One region of the Halopseudomonas oceani genome, then DNA from elsewhere that is predicted to be linked to it. Evidence: predicted binding sites of a transcription regulator. Region 1 holds the regulator's gene; each other region holds the start of a gene.
What was found. The regulator sigma-54, encoded in region 1, starts transcription at its own class of promoters, with help from an activator protein. The targets are predictions, from matches to a motif close to ANTGGCATNNANNTTGCTNT.
Positions count from the first base shown of each region.

Region 2: ACKPCU_RS09530 (TorF family putative porin) is a predicted target of sigma-54. The motif match lies at 2,254-2,273, and genes of this name have one in related genera.
Region 3: flgA (flagellar basal body P-ring formation chaperone FlgA) is a predicted target of sigma-54. The motif match lies at 2,535-2,554, and genes of this name have one in related genera.

Region 1 is NZ_OY781932.1:1,356,887-1,361,067, reverse strand. Features, by position in the region: gene lptC (LPS export ABC transporter periplasmic protein LptC) at 1-75, shown strand, start outside; gene lptA (lipopolysaccharide transport periplasmic protein LptA) at 62-616, shown strand; gene lptB (LPS export ABC transporter ATP-binding protein) at 613-1,338, shown strand; gene ACKPCU_RS06375 (RNA polymerase factor sigma-54) at 1,432-2,931, shown strand; gene hpf (ribosome hibernation-promoting factor, HPF/YfiA family) at 3,058-3,366, shown strand; gene ptsN (PTS IIA-like nitrogen regulatory protein PtsN) at 3,388-3,846, shown strand; gene rapZ (RNase adapter RapZ) at 3,848-4,181, shown strand, end outside.
Region 2 is NZ_OY781932.1:2,042,229-2,046,409, reverse strand. Features, by position in the region: gene algB (sigma-54-dependent response regulator transcription factor AlgB) at 1-693, opposite strand, end outside; gene ACKPCU_RS09545 (BON domain-containing protein) at 924-1,334, shown strand; gene ACKPCU_RS09540 (DUF1328 domain-containing protein) at 1,487-1,660, shown strand; gene ACKPCU_RS09535 (GNAT family N-acetyltransferase) at 1,660-2,091, shown strand; gene ACKPCU_RS09530 (TorF family putative porin) at 2,323-3,039, shown strand; gene dcd (dCTP deaminase) at 3,209-3,775, opposite strand; gene apbC (iron-sulfur cluster carrier protein ApbC) at 3,854-4,181, opposite strand, start outside.
Region 3 is NZ_OY781932.1:1,823,861-1,828,041, reverse strand. Features, by position in the region: gene flgC (flagellar basal body rod protein FlgC) at 1-37, opposite strand, end outside; gene flgB (flagellar basal body rod protein FlgB) at 40-456, opposite strand; gene cheR (protein-glutamate O-methyltransferase CheR) at 697-1,524, opposite strand; gene ACKPCU_RS08645 (chemotaxis protein CheV) at 1,558-2,505, opposite strand; gene flgA (flagellar basal body P-ring formation chaperone FlgA) at 2,613-3,323, shown strand; gene flgM (flagellar biosynthesis anti-sigma factor FlgM) at 3,465-3,791, shown strand; gene ACKPCU_RS08630 (flagella synthesis protein FlgN) at 3,872-4,181, shown strand, end outside.

The DNA.
Region 1 (4,181 bases):
GGCATGAAACTCTTTCTCAACGACGGCCGCCTGACGCTGCTGTCCACCGTACGAGGCCAATATGAGGTGCGTTAAACCCCTCCTTGCCCTGACGCTGGCACTCTGCCCGCTGAGTCACGTTATGGCGCTGCCCAGCGACAGCAGTCAACCCATTCGCATTCAAGCCAACGGGGCGACGCTTGACGACAAGCGTAATACTGCCGTGTACACCGGCAACGTCGTTATCACCCAAGGCAGCCTGCGTTTGACCGGCTCGCGCGTGACCCTGACGACCAACGCAAACGGTGAGCTGAATACCATGGTGACTCAGGGCGGCCCGGCTACCTATCAGCAGACTCCGGAAGCCAACAAGCCTCCAGTCAAGGCACGTGCAGAGACGATCGAGTACCACGCCGACCGCGAGACCATCGTCCTGATCAAGAACGCGTTCCTTGAGCAGTCAGGCAACACCTTTCAGGGCGAGCATGTCAGCTATGACATCCAGCGCCAGGTGGTGGATGCCGGTCAGAGCAGCAGTGGCGCCAGCGGCAGCGAAGGCGGCGGGCGGATCGAGATCGTTATCCAGCCTCGCAGCCGTAGCGCCGAGACACCCAGCGAAGAGCCGGCAGCCCCATGACCACCCTGCAAGCGAGCCACCTGGCCAAGGCCTACAAGTCGCGCAAGGTCGTCCGCGATGTGTCCGTGTCAATCGACAGCGGCCAGGTCGTCGGCCTGCTCGGCCCCAACGGCGCCGGTAAAACCACCTGCTTCTACATGATCGTCGGTTTGGTCAAGGCTGACGAAGGCAAGGTGACTGTCAACGGCAAGGATGTCACCCGCCTGCCGATGCACGGCCGGGCCCGCGAAGGTATTGGCTACCTGCCACAGGAAGCATCGATTTTCCGCAAGTTGACCGTAGCGGAGAACATCATGGCGATTCTGGAAACTCGCAAGGATCTGAACCGTCAAGCCCGCGAAGGCAAACTTGAATCGCTACTGCGCGAGTTTCATATTCACCACCTCAGCGACAGCCGCGGCATGAGCCTGTCGGGTGGTGAAAGGCGACGCGCCGAGATCGCCCGCGCCCTGGCCACCGACCCCAGCTTCATTCTGCTGGACGAGCCCTTTGCCGGGGTAGATCCGATTTCGGTCAACGATATCAAACAGATCATCCAGCACCTGAAGGACAAGGGAATCGGTGTCCTGATCACCGACCACAATGTCCGAGAAACGCTGGATATCTGTGACAAGGCCTATATCGTCAACGACGGCCACATCATCGCCGAAGGCGACGCAGAGACCGTTCTGGCCGACCAGACAGTAAAAGATGTGTACCTCGGTCATGCCTTCCGGCTATAAAAGCACCCGCAACTCAGGCATGCTAGCGGGGAACGAGTCCGGTCCTCGTCCGGCACAGGGTCTGACCAAGCGCACAAGGTAATACGCGACACAATGAAACCATCGCTCGTCCTCAAGATGGGGCAGCAGCTGACGATGACACCGCAGCTGCAGCAAGCCATCAGACTGCTTCAGCTATCCAGCCTTGACCTCCAGCAGGAGGTGCAAGAGGCGCTGGAAGCCAATCCCATGCTGGAAATGGCAGACGACGGCGACGAAGACTACGGCAGCAGCAACGCGCAGGATAATGGCGATGATGACGCGCCAGCGGTCACCATGCCCGAACCGGTTTCCCTCGACTCCATTGAGCAACATGGCCAAGCCGACCAGGACACTAACTGGAACGAACAGATCCCCAACGAGTTGCCAGTCGACACCCAGTGGGAGGACGTCTATCAGACCTCGGCCAGCTCGCTGCCCAGCCAGGACGATGAAGACTGGGACTACACCTCACGCACCGGCACCGGCGAAACCCTGCAAAGCCATCTCGAGTGGCAGCTGAACCTGCTGCCGGTGTCCGAAACCGATTACCAGATCGCAACTGCCTTGATCGACGGTATCAATGCCGACGGCTATCTTGAAGAGTCGCTCGACGACATTCTGGCCTCCCTGCCCGCAGAGCTGGAAGTCGAGCTGGATGAAGTTGAGATGGTCTTGCACCGCATTCAGCAGTTCGAGCCGGTTGGCGTTGGCGCACGTGATCTACGCGAATGCCTGCTACTGCAGATTCGTCAGCTGCCTGAGAATACTCCGATGCTGGAGCAGGCAACCCGAGTAGTGCGCGATCATCTGGAGCTGCTCGGCAGTCGCGACTTTACCCAACTGATGCGCCGCAGCAAGCTGAAGGAAGACCAGCTGCGCGATGTGGTCGCCCTGATTCAGACCCTCAACCCCCGCCCGGGCTCGGAAATCGCGTCGGGCGAACCCGAGTACGTCATCCCGGACGTGATCGTCCGCCGTGACGCCAACCGCTGGCTGGTCGAGCTGAATCAGGAGGCCGTCCCCAAGGTTCGTGTCAACGGCCACTACGCATCAATGGTGCGGCGAGCCGATTCCAGCAACGACAACACCTACCTGCGCAATAATTTGCAAGAGGCGCGCTGGTTCATCAAGAGCCTGCAGAGCCGCAACGAAACATTGATGAAAGTGGCTACCCAGATCGTCGAGCACCAGCGCGGCTTCCTGGAACATGGCGAAGAAGCGATGAAGCCGCTGGTACTGCATGACATCGCCGAGGCGGTTGGCATGCACGAGTCGACCATTTCGCGGGTAACCACCCAGAAATACATGCACACACCGCGCGGCATCTTTGAGCTGAAGTACTTTTTCTCCAGCCATGTTGGCACCAGCGAAGGAGGTGAATTCTCCTCTACCGCTATCCGCGCGCTGATCAAAAAGCTGGTCGCAGCAGAAAACCCAAAGAAACCATTGAGCGACAGCAAGATCGCTGGTTTACTTGAAGAACAGGGCATCGAAGTAGCCCGGCGGACCATCGCAAAGTACCGCGAATCGCTCAACATCGCGCCATCGAGCGAACGCAAGCGACTGGTCTAGCACCTGCAGCGACAGCCCTCTGAAAGGGCCGTCCAACGCAGCAGATCCAGTTCAGGGATCAAGCAAGTGGCATTACCGGGTGACCGTGGGTCGCCCAGCAACAACAAGCCAATCAGGAGACGCCGTATGCAACTGAACATTAGCGGTCACCAACTCGATATCACCGACGCACTGCGCGACTACGTCACCGAAAAAATGTCCCGCCTGGAGCGGCATTTCGACAAGATCACCAACGTCCAGGTCACCCTGGAGGTGGAAAAACTTCGACAGAAGGCCGAAGCTACCCTGCATATTGCAGGTGGCGAAGTGGTCGCACTGGCAGAACACTCTGACATGTACGCCGCCATTGACCTGCTGACCGACAAGCTGGATCGCCAACTGATCAAGCACAAGGAAAAGCACATCGACCGTCAGCAAGGCGCGAACGACCGATAACCGGACCTTCACTGCATCAACATGCAAATAGACCACATCCTGACCCCTGAACGCACCTTCGCTGGCGTTCAGGGTGGATCCAAAAAACGTGTGCTGGAGCTGATCGGCAAGCTGGTTGCCCAGCACACCAACCTGGATCCAGACGCCATTTACGAAAACCTCATCGCTCGAGAACGCTTGGGCTCCACCGGTTTCGGTAATGGTATCGCCATTCCCCATTGTCGTCTGGAGGACTGCCATCAGGCCATCGGCGCCCTGCTGCAGCTGGACGGCAAGATCGATTTCGACGCACTCGATGGCCAACCGGTCGACCTGATCTTTGTTCTTCTGGTCCCGCAGGAAGCCACCGAACAACATCTACAGATTCTCAAGATGCTGGCCAGCAAACTCGACAACGCCGAGTTACGAGATGCGCTGCGCGCAGCACCCGACGCGGACAACCTGTACCGTGTCATGGTCGGCCCCGGCGACGGAGGCTGACATGCGTCTGATTGTCGTCAGCGGCCGGTCCGGTTCAGGCAAAAGCACCGCTCTGCACCTGCTCGAAGACAACGGCTTCTACTGTATCGACAATCTGCCTGCCGGCCTGCTGCCGGAACTGGCTCGCCAGGCCCGCGAAAACGCCTTCAGCCTGCCAGAAGTGGCGATCAGTATTGATGCCCGCAACCTGCCTAATGACCTGGCCCGCTTTCCCGAACTGCTGCGCGACGTCCGCAACGCCGGCGTACAGTGCGACGTGCTGTTTCTTGCCTCGCGCAACGACGTACTCATCAAGCGCTTCTCGGAGACCCGCCGCAAGCACCCGCTAACCGATG
Region 2 (4,181 bases), 690 kb from region 1:
CAGCGTGCTCTCGCTGGCGCCGGTGAAAGCGCCCTTGCTGTGCCCAAACAGCTCGCTTTCCATCAATTCGGTGGTAAGCGAGGGACAATTGATGGTCACACAATCGCGCTTATGACGACCGCTCCAGCCGTGGATCAAACGGGCCAGCTCACCCTTGCCGGTGCCCGACTCGCCCAGGATCAGGATATTAGCGTCAGTGCCCGCTACCTGGCGTGCGGTCTCGAGTACCGCCATCATCGCCGGGCTGCGGGACTCCGGTGCCACCCGGGTCTGCTCAACGGCCTGCTCGAGACTTTCCAGACGCGCTTCCATCTGACGCACCTCCAGCTGCTTGGCGGCCGCCATCCGGAGCTGGTCCGGGCTGCAGGGTTTGACCAGATAATCGGAAGCACCGGCCTGCATGGCATCTACCGCCGTATCAACGGCCGAGTGCGCAGTCACAATGACCACCCGCATCCAGGGGGCCTGCACGCGCATCCGCGCCATTACATCAAGGCCGCTCTCCTCGCCAAGGCGCAGGTCCAGAAAGCACAGGTCAAAAACCTGCCCCTGCAGCACCGCCTCCGCCTGCGCACCACTGCTGGCGGTAGCAACCTGATAGCCTTCATCCTCCAGGCAATAACGGAAGGTGCGCAAAATGGCTGGCTCATCATCAACCAGCAGAATTCGTCCGTTGCCTTGGCTCGCTTCCATCTTGTCTTTAACTCCAGTCATCCGCCCACGCCTCATGCAAATTGCACGACAACTTTAAAGCAATCATGCAATGCGCATTACCCGCATCATTACAAAAACACATAAGCCATTGATTTAATTGAAATAAAATATCAAACAATTACGGCACAATGCTTGCTCTATCTGTACTGACTTCAGCGAAGTTCGCCACAAGCGACACTCGATAAGGACATTCAACGGAGATAGATGACATGCACAGCGCCATACCCCCAGCCTTGCTTGCCCTGTCCACCAGCCTGCTCTCAAGCCTGGTATTCGGCACCCCCGTTTCAACCGGCCCGTACAGCATGGAGCAGAGTCACCCGGCGATAGTTCAATCACACGACGACGCCAGCATCACCCGCGCGCTGGAGTCACGCCTAGCCTGGCAGGGTAACACGCGAGGCATCCAGATAAGGGTCAGCTGCAACAAAGGCGTCGTAACGCTGAGCGGCACCGTGCTCAACAACAACGACTTCCGCGTCGCCACCGAGACCGCCCTGCACACTCCCGGAGTGCGAAGCGTTGATACCAGCTCCCTGCGTATCGGCAGCGCGCAACCGGTGAACAACCGAGCCCCCCTGCCAGCGGCGTTGGTCGCCAAGGGCCGTCTGAGTCTGTAAATCCGCACGCCACGACCCTGCCAGAGGAAATCAACATGAGCACACCACACAAATCCGCGATCTATTTTCATATAATCGAAACAACCCAGGCAGGCGCACTGGACGCCGGACCGCTTCAAGCCATCAGTGTCAACACACCAAGGAGATCCCCCATGTACAACTGGGCTATCACCTTCACCATCATCGCTCTATCCGCAGCGGTATTTGCCTTCGGCGGCTTTGATCAGGACTACGCCAGTGCCGCCAAGTTGCTGGTCCCCGTATTCCTGGGCCTGGCGGCTGTCAGCATCCTGCTGGGCAAGCGCGGCAGGCAGCGGGAACGCTAGTGCCTGGAGACGATCCACCACGGCAGCCGCTGATCACCCGCCTGCCAGCCGAACAACTGCCGTTGGTAAACCGCCTTTACCGGCAATACCAGCGCGGCATGAAAGCGCGCGGCGACCAGCACGTGTGGGTCGCCAGGAACCCGCAGATCACTGCCAGTCTATGCCTTCAGCCAATCGAACAGTGCTGGTGGCTAACCGGTTTGCTGGTCGCTCCCGGTGAACGTGGCAAGCGCCTGGCCAGCCAACTGCTGCAAACCGTCAGAGCGCACTATCAGAACGACATATGGCTGTTCTGCAATCCGGCCCTTGCGCCGCTCTACTCCCTCAATGGTTTCCAGTCCAGCGACATGGCGCCAGCGCCGCTGCGCGACCGTCTGGCCCGCTATCAACGCAGCAAATCGCTTATCGCCATGGTGAATCCGGGCCGGTAAACCCCTTTCCTGAAAAGCTGGCACAGTGATTGCCACAGAATGCGACACAATGGCAAAACACCCGCACCAATAACGCGCACCGCCTCTATCCCGCCTCATCGACAACTGATCAAACTTTCACCAAACCAACCCCAAGCAATTGATTTAAGAAGAAAATTATTTTTTGGCAAGCAAAATGCTATAGGACCTATGCCAACGCACTTAAATCAAAAACCTACGGGGTAATACGTGATGATGAAGAAACTCGCAGTTGCCGTTGCTACCGCCAGCACACTGTCTTTTGCCAACATGGCTCACGCTGAAGAATTCGATACCGCCATTGGCAAAATTGACTCCAGCATGACCGTCACGCTGGCTACCGATTACATCTGGCGTGGTCAGTCTCAAACTGACGGCGCCGGCGCGATCCAGGGCAGCCTGGACTTCGCACACGAAAGCGGCCTGTACATCGGCGCCTGGGCATCCAACATCGACGGCGACGACTTTGGCGGCTCCAGCGTTGAGATCGACTATTACGCCGGTTACGGCGGAAACATCACCGACGACATCAGCTACGACCTGCAGTGGGCTACCTACACGTACCCGAAAAACAGCTCCATCGACGTTGAAGAAGCCCTGGCCAGCCTGAGCCTGTATGGCTTCACCGTCGGCGCCAAGTACGCCTACGATCCGTCCAGCGCGCTGTACACCTACGTCGGTTACGACTTCGCCCTGCCTTACGACATCGGCCTGGGCCTGCACTACGGCCTGACTGACACCAAAGACCCGCTGGATGGCGTTGATGGTGACGAGAAGTACGCTGACTGGGCCGTTACCCTGGGTAAAACCGCACTGGGTCTGGACTGGGCTGTCATGTACAGCGACACCGACCTGGGTAGCGACTGCGCCTACTCCGATTCCGACTCTTGCGATGCCAACGTCACCCTGTCGGTTTCCAAGTCGCTGTAAGAGCACCATCTGAAAACGGGCGCCCTGCTCCGGGGTTCCCGTCAGCTAACGCAGTACCTTGCGCCGGTTCGCAGCCTGTTCCACGGCAGGCATGCAAACCGGCTCTTTTTTGCCTGAATCACAAGCACAAAAAAACCGGCCCATGGCCGGTTTTTCCTTCCCTGTGCAATCAGGCGCGCGGCAGAGTTACACCGCGCTGGCCCTGGTACTTGCCACCGCGGTCGCGGTAGGACACTTCGCAGGGCTCGTCCGATTCAAAGAACAGCATCTGCGCCACACCTTCGTTGGCATAGATCTTCGCCGGCAGGTTGGTGGTGTTGGAGAACTCCAACGTCACGTGACCTTCCCATTCCGGTTCCAGCGGCGTGACGTTGACGATGATGCCGCAACGCGCGTAGGTACTCTTGCCCAGGCAGATGGTCAGCACATTGCGCGGAATACGGAAGTACTCGACAGTACGCGCCAGCGCGAAGGAGTTCGGCGGAATAATGCAGACATCGCTCTGGATATCGACGAAGCTCTTGTCATCAAAGTTCTTCGGATCAACCACAGCCGAGTGGATGTTGGTGAACACCTTGAACTCATTGGCACAGCGGACATCGTAGCCATAGCTCGATACACCGTAGGAAATCACCCGATCGCCTTCCGCACCGCGTATCTGGCGCTCGACAAAGGGCTCGATCATCCCGTGTTCCTGGGACATGGTACGGATCCAACGGTCGGATTTGATGCTCATGGCGTGTCCTGAAATAGGCGGTGCGAAAAAAGACTCTGCATGTTACCGGGTTATACCCGCCGACAAAAGTCCGGAGATTCAGTCGTCGCTGATACTGATTTCCGGCATCTGTGCGGCGTTCGCCAACTCGACGATACGTGCGGCAGCATGGCGTGCCATATCCTGGTAGACCATGCTGATCTGGCACTCCGGTTCGGCAATGACAGTCGGCTTGCCGCCATCGGCCTGCTCACGAATCATCATCGACAACGGCATCGAACCCAACAACTCCACGCCATAGTCCGCCGCCAACCGCTCGCCACCGCCCTCGCCGAACAGGTGCTCGGCATGACCGCAGTTGGAGCAGATGTGAATGGCCATATTCTCGACCACACCCAGCACCGGAATATTAACCTTCTCGAACATG
Region 3 (4,181 bases), 470 kb from region 1:
CGGAACCCGCAATATCGAACACTTTATCAAGCGACATGATCAGTCTCCCCTGAGGGCTGTCATCAGCCCCTTGAACTTGCTGTTGAGAAACGTAAAGCTGGCCTGAAAGTCGATCGCGTTCTGGGCATAGGCGGCCTTCTCGACTTCGGAATCAACGGTATTGCCGTCGACCGATGGCTGCAGCTGGTTGCGATAGCGCAGACCTGCCACCTGATCTACCAGACTGTCCAGCACCATGTGCCCCGCATCAGTCTGAGCAACCGGCATGCTCTGCCCGTCACCGACCAGCCCGGTGCCCTGCTGGGCTGCGAGCACCGCATTGAAATCCAGATCCCGCGCCTTGTAGTTAGGGGTCTCTGCGTTTGCAATATTGTTGGCTAGCACCTCAGCGCGCTGAGCACGAAACTTCAGCGATTGCTCATGTATCCCGAGGGCGTTGTCGAAACTAATGCTCATTGCCACTTTCCTCGTTTCGGTCCGTCGACCAAAAACCGTCATTGGAGGCAACAAAGCAATCAGCGTGCCAAAAATAAAATCACTTTGATTTCAAGGATTTGCAAATAGTCGCGTCAGAAAAGCGGCAACGTCTTACCGGCAAACGGCAAGAGCAGGAGCGCTTGATTGGCAAGCGGCAAAAGAAAAGCCGGCAGAGATATGCCGGCTTACCAGAAGAGGGTCGCAATAAATCAGGAGGGATCAACGGGCCTTGTAAACGATACCCGGACTGCACTGCACCATCTGATACAGCTCGGGAAGACCGTTGAGTGCCTCGGAAGCACCGAGCATCAAATAGCCGCCGGGCTTCAGCGTCGCGTGAATGCGTCGCAGGATGTCCTTCTTTACATCGGCAGAGAAGTAGATGAGCACATTTCGACAGAACACGAAGTCAAACTTACCCAACATCGAATAGCTGTCCAGCAGGTTCATGGCGCGGAACTCGACGCGATTGCGAATTGCCGGTTTAACCGCCCAGCGACCCGGGCCAAGCTGGTCAAAGTAACGCGCAAGGCGGTCCTGCGACAGACCACGGGCCACAGACAGACTATCGTACTCCGCGCTTTTGGCCGCATTCAGGATGCCACCAGAAAGATCAGTTGCGACAATCTGGGCACCGCCACGCAACTGCCCCAGGTTGCTGCGTTCAAACTCATCAATCGCCATACTCAGGGAGTACGGTTCCTGACCTGATGAACAGGCAGCCGACCAGATTCGCAGACGCTGTCCTGGCGCGCTCTTGATGAACTCCGGGATCAACCGCGTTTTCAGCACCTCGAACGGGTAGACATCCCGAAACCAGAGCGTTTCGTTGGTCGTCATCGCGTCAATCACAGACTCACGCAGACCACCACGGGGCTGCGCCTGAATCCGCTTAACCAGCTCGCCGAGACTGGCAATACCCTCCTGCTCAAGCAGGCGGTTGAGTCGGCTGGACACCAGATACTGCTTGTTGTCCCCCAACACAATGCCGCAGGCCTTTTCCAGAAAGTCTCTGAACAGCTGAAAATCCTGATTCGCCAAAGTCACGAAGCCTGCCTTGTATCAATTAAACCCATAGTGCTAGGCCTGGTCATCTACGTCGCCGCGCAAAGAACGCAATCGCTCTATTACCCGTTGAGCCAGATCATCCGGCTTGAACTTGGCCAGAAAATCATCCGCGCCGACCTTCTTGACCATCGCTTGGTTAAACACCCCGGAGAGCGAGGTATGCAACATGATGTGCAGTTTATTCATGCGCGAATCGTTGCGCACTTCGGCGGTCAGAGTGTACCCATCCATTTCCGGCATCTCGATATCCGAGATCATCATCAGCAGCGACTTACTGACATCTTCACCTTGATCGGCCCGAGCCCTCAGCCAGTCCAGTGCCTGACGCCCGTCGTTCAGTGCCACGATCTCGACACCGATTTCCTGCAGGCAACGCGCCACCTGCTTGCGGGCAATCGATGAGTCGTCAACGATCAGAACCGTCCGGGCTACTGCATCCGCCTGGGATTCTGCATCAATAACGCCATCGGAAATCTTCTCGTTGGTCGGAACGACCTCTGCCAGCACCTTTTCCACGTCAATAATTTCGACCATCTGATTATCGACGCGAGTGACCGCTGTCAGATAATGCTCACGCCCCGTGCCCTTTGGCGGCGGGTGGATCTCGGACCAGTTCATGTTGACGATGCGCTCGACCGACCGCACCAGAAAACCCTGAACCTTATAGTTGTATTCGGTGATGATCACGAAAGCCGTTTCCAGATCATCCAGACCAGGCCCGCCGGTTGCACGATTCAAATCCAGAATCGGCAGGGTGCCGCCGCGAATGTGCGCTACACCTCTGACCACCGGATGCAGCTTCGGCATCGCAGTCAGGCGCGGGCATTGCAGCACTTCCTTCACCTTGAATACGTTGATGCCGTACAACTGATTACCGGCCAGCCTGAACAGCAGCAGTTCGAGTCGGTTCTGGCCTACCAACTGGGTTCGTTGGTTGACTGAATCCATCACACCAGCCATGGACTGCTCCTCTTGTTTGAATCGGGTGAAACGGCATGTTTCGTGCTAGTCCATCATCAGACGGCAGTAAACTGACGGACATCACCCAACTGTTTGTAGGTAATTGTATGCGTTTTATCACCGGGTGCGCGGTATTGGCGATATTTTTTTCCGCCAGCACACACGCCAACCCGCTCATTGATCAGCTTATCGGCGTCACCAACCAATATCTTGAGCGGGAAGTAAGCGAATATGCACGCTCGCTGGGCGGCGAACCTCGCCACGAAATTCGGCTCAGCCGGCTTGATGCACGCCTGCGCCTGCCGCTCTGTGCCGAGGACGCCCTCTCCGCCCAGCTCGAGAGCCCCGACGTCCCCATCGGCCGGGTAACCGTGCGCGTCACCTGCAACGGCCCGTCCCCTTGGAGACTCTTTGTGCCGGCACAGGTCAGCCTCTATCAGCACGTGGTGGTGAGTTCCCGGCCGCTGCAACGACGCGACGTAGTCAGCGCCCAGGACGTCCGCCTGGCTGAACGTGACACTGGCCTGCTGGGCAACAACTACCTGCTGGACCCGGCCCAGGCCATCGGCATGCAGCTGAAGCGAAACGTCAACGCAGACACCGTGCTGGGGCATACACAGCTGGAACGGAACCGGTTGGTCCAGCGCGGCGACAAGGTTGTGATCAGCGCCGGCAACGCCAGCGTCGACGTCCGCATGCCGGGCGAAGCCCTGGAAGATGGTACACTTGGCGCGCAAATCCGGGTCCGCAATACCCGCTCCAACAGGGTAGTCCGGGCCAGAGTCACCGGCCCTGGACAGGTCGAAGTTGGAATGTGATGATGCACTCAGGAGTGCTTTACCCGTTGCTAAACGCAGCCATTCACCCCGTGACGATCTTCACACTATTTTTTCCTAAAGTTTTCCTTCCAGCTGCCGTTAAAGCAGCTAGAGAAGATTTTACAGTTTGAGGAATTCATCATGGTCATCGACTTCAACTCGCCCAACGGCCCGAACGGTGCCGGTCGCAGCAGCCAGACTACTGGCACCGCTGGCAAGCGCGAAGCCGGCTCGGTTGGCACTTCAGCCCCGCAGGCTGACGCAGCACAGACCAAACAGACCGAAAGCACTTCATCGGTAAACCTCAGCGCACAAGCTCAGCAACTGCAAGCAATCGAAGAAAAGCTGCGCGATCTGCCCGAGGTAGACAGCGAACGCGTCAACCAGATCAAGCAGTCTATCGCCGATGGCAGCTACAAGTCAGACAGCAGCCGCATTGCCGATAAGCTTCTGAGCTTCGAAAGCTGACAGCCAGTAGTCAGAAATGATCGCTGGCTGTACTCTTTGACTACTCCCCGCCCGGGACAGCTACAGTCAGGAGACACGCCATGCACGCTTTGCAAGAACGCTTCCAATCGGCTGAACACGACTGCCGGCAGTATCTGAACCTGCTGGATCAGGAACGCGACGCACTGGCAAAACAGGACGTGGAAGCACTGGAGCAGCTTTTGGAACAAAAGCGCCCCCTTACCGATGCTCTGATAACTCACGACCAGCAAATCCAGCGCTACTGCCAAGCCAACCAGATCTCCCCAGAGGGGTTGGGCGAGCATATCGCCCAGAGTGGCGACGCCACCCTAGAGCACCAGTATCAGCAATTTCTTGCCGCCCTGGCAGAATGCAAACAAGCCAACGAGC